DNA from 2 places in the Streptomyces sp. NPDC026673 genome. Region 2 is predicted to be linked to the other one. Evidence: riboswitches for the same ligand, from Rfam matches in the RefSeq annotation. Region 2 holds a riboswitch; the other holds the start of a gene.

Region 1 (3,396 bases), on a different contig from region 2:
GCTGGACGTTGGCGTGCTCGGCGCCGAAGAGCGCCTTGATCCGGTCGATCGCGAGCTGCTCGACCACGTCGACGTGCTCGCAACCGCCGTAGTAGCGGCGGCCGGGGTACCCCTCGGCGTACTTGTTGGTCAGCACCGAGCCCTGGGCCTGGAGCACCGCGACCGGAGCGAAGTTCTCCGAGGCGATCATCTCCAGGGTGGACTGCTGGCGGTGCAGTTCGGCGTCGACGGCGGCGGCGACGTCGGGGTCGAGCTCGTGGAGGGAGCTGTTGAGAAGCGACATCTGGGGGTCATCCGTCCCGAGGTCGGAGTGGACAGGGCGGTGCGGCGGGGCCGCGGCGTCAGCTGCCGGTGAAGGCGGTGTACTCGTCCGCGGAGAGCAGGTCGGCCGGCTCCTCGGAGATCTTCACCTTGAACAGCCAGCCGCCCTCGAAGGCCGCCGAGTTCACCAGCGAGGGGTCGTTGACGACGTCCTCGTTGACCTCGGTGACCTCGCCGGAGACCGGGGCGTACAGGTCGCTGACCGACTTGGTCGACTCCAGCTCACCGCAGGTCTCACCCGCGGAGACCGTGTCGCCGACGGCCGGGAGCTGGACGTAGACGACATCGCCGAGGGCGTTCGCCGCGTGCTCGGTGATGCCCACCGAGGACACACCGTCCGCGTCGGCGGCCGAGACCCACTCGTGCTCCTTGCTGTAACGCAGCTGCTGGGGGTTGCTCATGGCGTGATTCTCCTGGATGACGGTATGTGCTGGTGAACGGCTGTCTTGACAGGTGGGACGGCTGGGCCGGATGTGACCGGTGCCTCAGCGCTGCCGCTTGTAGAACGGCAGCGCCACCACCTCGTACGGCTCATGCGTACCGCGGATGTCCACGCCCACACCGGAGGCGCCCGGTGCGGCGTGGGCGGCGTCCACGTAGGCCATGGCGATCGGCTTGCCCAGGGTCGGGGACGGGGCGCCGGAGGTGACCTCGCCGACCACCTCGCCGCCGGCCACCACCGGGTAGCCCGCGCGGGGGACCCGGCGGCCCTCGGCGACCAGGCCGACCAGCTTGCGCGGCGGCGCGGCCTCGGCCTTCGCGGCGGCCGCGGTCAGCGCCTCGCGGCCGACGAAGTCACCCGGCTTGTCGAACTTCACGACCCGGCCGAGCCCGGCGTCGAAGGGGGTGAGCGCGGTGGTCAGCTCGTGCCCGTACAGCGGCATGCCCGCCTCCAGGCGGAGCGTGTCGCGGCAGGACAGGCCGCACGGCACCAGGCCGGCGTCCGCGCCCGCCTCGGTCAGCGCCTGCCACAGCTTCTCGGCGTCGCCCGGCGCGACGAACAGTTCGAAACCGTCCTCGCCGGTGTAGCCCGTGCGGGCGATGAGCGCGGAGACGCCGGCGACCGTGCCGGGCAGGCCCGCGTAGTACTTCAGCCCGTCCAGGTCGGCGTCGGTGACCGACTTCAGGATGCCGGGGGACTCCGGGCCCTGGACGGCGATCAGCGCGTACGCGTCCCGGTCGTCGCGGACGGCGGCGTCGAAGCCCGCCGCGCGCTCGGTCACCGCGTCCAGCACGACCTGGGCGTTGGAGGCGTTGGCGACGACCATGTACTCCTCGTCGCCGAGCCGGTAGACGATCAGGTCGTCGAGGATGCCGCCGTCGGGCGCGCAGATCATCGTGTACCGGGCGCGGCCCACGGCCAGCGCCGAGATGTGGCCGACCAGCGCGTGGTCCAACGCCTGGCCGGCGGCCGGACCGGTGACCGTGATCTCGCCCATGTGGGACAGGTCGAAGAGACCGGCCCGGGTCCGCACGGCGGTGTGCTCGTCGCGCTCGCTGGCGTACCGCAGCGGCATGTCCCAGCCCGCGAAGTCGGTCATCGTGGCGCCGAGGGCGCGGTGCAGCGCGTCCAGTGCGGTACGGCGGGGTTCACTCATCGGGCGGGCTCCCAAGGCGAGGAAGAGACAGGTGGGCGATGACGGGGGGCTGGTCCTCCCCATCTGTCATCGGAACCTGAGAGGTTCACCTGGACCCTCCGAGCGGAGGAGTCCCGGCTTGCACCTTGGGTGGGGCGGCACCCCCGTGACCGGGAGGGCTCGCCCGCTTTTCAGATCTGCCTCGAACGCGCGGTATCTGTGCCTGAGAGATTCAAGGGAGGACTTGCTCCTTCGGCGCCCCGCCCGCCGCAGCGGTGCGGAAACTCTCCCGCGCGGCCTCGAACGGCCTATATGAGATTGAGGCCGCCATCATTGCACGGGCGCCCGCCGTTGTCGCGATCGCGTCGCGGATGTCCCGGTCCGGTCCCGATCCGGTAGTAACGCCGCCGTTTCTCTGGGTAGGCAAAGACACAGGATTTACCATTTCTTGAACGTCGGACCCGGAGGGCGAACTGTGCGGTGGCAGAGTGCGTATGCGACGGCCGGGGGTCCGGCCGTATCCCGGCCGGCACCGGCGCGGGCCGGGGAGGCGCGCCGCGGGGGCCGCGCCGTGCGGCCTCGCCGGCTGCTCGATCTGCGGCGGGGGCGGCGGCCGGTGCGCACCCTGCGCTACCCGCCGGGTGACGTCCTGGTCGTCTCCGGCCTGCCGGGCGGAGGCAAGAGCACCCTCATGCGGCGCGCGGCGGGCGGGGCCCGCCTGATCGACTCACAGGACGTCAGGGAGCGCTGGCAGGCCCGGATGCCGCGGCTGTTGCCGTACGCGTTCTACCGCCCCCTGGTGCGGATCGCGCACTACACGGGACTGTGGCGGGCGCTGCGTTCGGGTGACAGCGTCGTACTGCACGACTGCGGCACCCAGCGATGGGTGCGGTCCTGGGTCGCCCGCGACGCGCGGCGGCGCGGACGGGGGATGCACCTGGTCCTGCTGGACGTCCCGGTGCGGACGGCCCTCGACGGCCAGCGCGAGCGCGGCCGGGGGGTGTCCGGGTACGCCATGGCGCGGCACCGCAACGCCTCCCGACGCCTGCTGGCCGAGGCGGAGGCGGGCCGGCTGCCCCGCGCCTGCGCCTCCGCGGTCCTCCTGGACCGTGAAGCGGCCCGGGAGCTCGAGGCCATCGACTTCGACGGCTGAGCGACCGGGCCGCGACACGGAAGGTGCGCTACCGCTACGGAACCTGCTGTTCCTCGGGGGACAGCGGCGCCTCCGGGGACAGCGGCGCCTCGGGGGACAGGGGCGCCTCGTATGCCGGCTCCTGTCCCTGGTCGTTCAGGGGCAGCGGAACCGGAACCGGAAGCGGAAGCGGCAGCGGAAGCGCGCCCGTGAGCAGCTTCGGCACCGCCAGCAGCAGGGCCTGCAGATCGGCGACGACCTGGGCCACGCCGGCCGTCACCCCCGCGAGGTCCTTGGCGACCACCTTGGCCAGCAGATCCGTCACGTCCGCGACCAGCTGGTTGAGCGCGTTCTTGACGTCGGTGA
Region 2 (3,396 bases):
CACCTTCGACGTCGACCTCACCGACCGCGTTCGGGTCCGTCTGGAGGTCGACCGGCTGGCCGACCGCTGCGTGCGCAGGCTGCGCTCGGCGGGGCGCTCCGGCCGCACGATCGTGCTGAAGGTGCGGCGGTACGACTTCACGACGCTCACGCGCTCGGAGACCCTGCGGGCCCCGACCGACGACCTCGCGGTCGTCCGCGAGACCGCGGCGCGGCTGCTGGAGGCCGTCGACACCACCGGCGGCGTGCGCCTGCTCGGCGTCGGTGTCGCGGGCCTCGCCGACTTCACGCAGGAGGACCTGTTCGCCCAGGCCGCGGAGCGGGAGGAGAGCGCCGCCGACGAGGAGGCCGGACCTTCCGAGGAGGAGGCGGCGCCGTCCGCGGGGTCGGCCGTGGAGCCGGGGCGGGCCGAGCGGCGCTGGGTGCCGGGGCAGGACGTACGGCACACCGAGTACGGCGCCGGGTGGGTACAGGGCAGCGGGGTCGGCAGGGTCACCGTCCGCTTCGAGGAGCCGGGCTCCGCCGGGCCGGGCCGGGTGCGCACCTTCGCGGTGGCCGACCCGGATCTGGAGCCGTCCGAGCCGCTGCCGCTGGTGTCGGCGGAGCCGCCGGGACCGCCCCCGCGTCAGCTGTCGCCGGCCAGCGTGCCGAAGTCGCGGTCCGGCGGCGGCTCCGGCAGCGGACCGGACAGCGCCGGACCGCTCATGCCGTAGTGGTGGTAGAGCTGCAGCTCCTGCTCGGGGGAGAGATGCCGGCCCACGCCGAAGTCCGGGGCGTCCTTGATCAGTGCCTTGTCGAACGGGACGCGCAGCTCTTCCCCGGTGAACTCACTCGGCTCCAGCGGGACGAACGCGTCGCGGCTGAACAGTCCGGTGCGCACCGCCGCCCATTCGGGCTCCCCGGTGGCGTCGTCGAGGTACACCTCGTCGACGGTGCCGATCTTCATCCCGTTGCGGTCGAAGGCCCTGCGTCCGATGAGGCTGCGCGGATCGATACCGGTCTGCACGGTCCCTCCAACTGGTCGCGATTAATCCTATTTAGGCACGAAAGGTGGCGGCTGTCACATGACCCATCCCCGGACCGCGCTGGTACGCTGACAGCGGCTGCTGACCCCTTGCGGGAGAGTCCTGACGACGCGGGGAACCGCCCGTCGGGCGCCGAAGGAGCAAACCCTCCCCGGAATCTCTCAGGCATCCGTACCGCATGGGTGAGGTCACTCTGGAAAGCAGGAAGGGCGGCACACACCGTGCGCGGCCGCTTCCTCACCGACGGTGAAAGCCGCCCCGGCTGTTGCGGGGCGGTGAAGCTCTCAGGTTCAGATGACAGAGGGGGAGGCCGTGTCGCGTCAGACCAGGAGGCCTCCGCAGATGACCGCCAACCGCATCCCACTCTCCGAGCTGGAGCGCGGCATCCCCTTCGAGCAGCGCCACATCGGGCCCGACGCCGGTGCGCAGGCCAAGATGCTCGCGCAGGTCGGCTACGGCTCGCTGGACGAGCTCACCGCCGCAGCCGTACCGGACACCATCAAGAGCGCCGAGGCGCTCCGGCTGCCCGACGCCCGCACCGAGCCCGAGGTGCTGGCGGAGCTGCGCTCCCTCGCCGACCGCAACCAGGTGCTGCGGCCCATGATCGGCCTCGGTTACCACGGCACCTTCACCCCGCCGGTCATCCTGCGCAACGTCATGGAGAACCCCGCCTGGTACACGGCGTACACGCCCTACCAGCCGGAGATCTCCCAGGGCCGGCTGGAGGCGCTGCTCAACTTCCAGACGGTCGTCGCCGACCTCACCGGGCTGCCCACCTCCGGCGCCTCGCTGCTCGACGAGGGCACCGCGGCGGCCGAGGCGATGGCCCTCGCCCGCCGGGTCGGGAAGGTCAAGCAGGGCGTCTTCCTGGTCGACGCCGACACCTTCCCGCAGACCGTCGCCGTGATCGAGACCCGCGCCGAGCCCACCGGCGTCGAGGTCGTCGTCGCCGACCTGAGCGACGGCATCCCCGCGGACGTCGCCGAGCGCGGCGTCTTCGGCGTGCTGCTGCAGTACCCGGGTGCCTCCGGCGCGGTCCGCGACCTTCGGCCCGTCGTCGAGCAGGCCCACGAGCTCGGCGCGATCGTCACCGTCGCCGCCGACCTGCTCGCCCTGACCGTGCTCACCTCGCCCGGCGAGCTCGGCGCGGACATCGCGGTCGGCACCACCCAGCGCTTCGGCGTCCCGATGGGCTTCGGCGGCCCGCACGCCGGTTACATGGCCGTCCGCGAGGCCCACGCCCGCAGCCTGCCCGGCCGCCTCGTCGGCGTCTCCGTCGACGCCGACGGCGACAAGGCGTACCGCCTGGCCCTGCAGACCCGCGAGCAGCACATCCGCCGCGAGAAGGCCACCAGCAACATCTGCACCGCCCAGGTGCTGCTCGCGGTCATGGCGGGCATGTACGCGGTCTACCACGGCCCGGACGGCCTCGCGCAGATCGCCCGCCGCACCCACCGCTACGCCGCGATCCTCGCCGCGGGCCTGCGCGCCGGCGGCGTCGAGGTGACCACCGGCGCCTTCTTCGACACCCTCACCGCCCGGGTGCCCGGCCGTGCCGCCGAGGTCGTGGCCGCCGCCCGCGAGGCCGGTGTCAACCTGCGCCAGGTCGACGCCGACCTGGTCGGTGTCGCCTGCGACGAGACCACCGGCCGTGCCGACCTGGCCGCCGTCTGGGGCGCCTTCGGCGTCACCGCCGACATCGAGGCCCTCGACGCGGCCACCGAGGACGCGCTGCCCGCCGCCCTGGAGCGCGGCGTGGACTACCTGACCCACCCGGTCTTCCACCAGCACCGCTCCGAGACCGCGATGCTGCGCTACCTGCGCCGCCTCGCCGACCGCGACTACGCGCTGGACCGCGGCATGATCCCGCTGGGCTCCTGCACCATGAAGCTCAACGCGACCACCGAGATGGAGCCGGTCACCTGGCCCGAGTTCGGCGCGATGCACCCCTTCGCGCCGGCCGACCAGGCCGAGGGCTACCTCACCCTGATCCGTGAGCTGGAGGAGCGCCTCGCCGAGGTCACCGGCTACGACAAGGTGAGCCTGCAGCCGAACGCCGGCTCCCAGGGCGAGCTGGCCGGCCTGCTCGCCGTCCGCGCCTACCACCGCGCCAACGGCGACACCCAGCGCACGGTCTGCCTCATCCCGTCCTCGGCGCACGGCACCAACGCGGCCAGCGCCGTGATGGCCGGCATGAAGGTCGTGGTCGTGAAGACCGCCGGCGACGGCGAGGTCGACGTCGAGGACCTGCGCGCCAAGATCGAGCAGTACCGCGACGAGCTCTCGGTCCTCATGGTCACCTACCCCTCCACGCACGGTGTCTTCGAGGAGCACATCGGCGACATCTGCGCCGCGGTGCACGACGCGGGCGG

Evidence for each region. Region 2 has a riboswitch for glycine ahead of gcvP (aminomethyl-transferring glycine dehydrogenase). Riboswitches for the same ligand answer to the same signal wherever they lie in the genome.
Region 1: linked by a shared signal. The riboswitch ahead of gcvT (glycine cleavage system aminomethyltransferase GcvT) and the one ahead of gcvP (aminomethyl-transferring glycine dehydrogenase) in region 2 are both predicted to bind glycine.

Annotation. Positions count from the first base shown of each region.
Region 1 is NZ_JBEZXR010000005.1:9,328-12,723, forward strand. It holds gene glyA (serine hydroxymethyltransferase) at 1-283, opposite strand, end outside; gene gcvH (glycine cleavage system protein GcvH) at 342-722, opposite strand; gene gcvT (glycine cleavage system aminomethyltransferase GcvT) at 807-1,919, opposite strand; glycine riboswitch at 2,100-2,200, opposite strand; gene AB0F62_RS05630 (AAA family ATPase) at 2,470-3,051, shown strand; gene AB0F62_RS05635 (hypothetical protein) at 3,086-3,396, opposite strand, start outside.
Region 2 is NZ_JBEZXR010000105.1:9,995-13,390, forward strand. It holds gene AB0F62_RS38975 (DNA polymerase IV) at 1-712, shown strand, start outside; gene AB0F62_RS38980 (PRC-barrel domain-containing protein) at 625-1,005, opposite strand; glycine riboswitch at 1,107-1,211, shown strand; gene gcvP (aminomethyl-transferring glycine dehydrogenase) at 1,367-3,396, shown strand, end outside.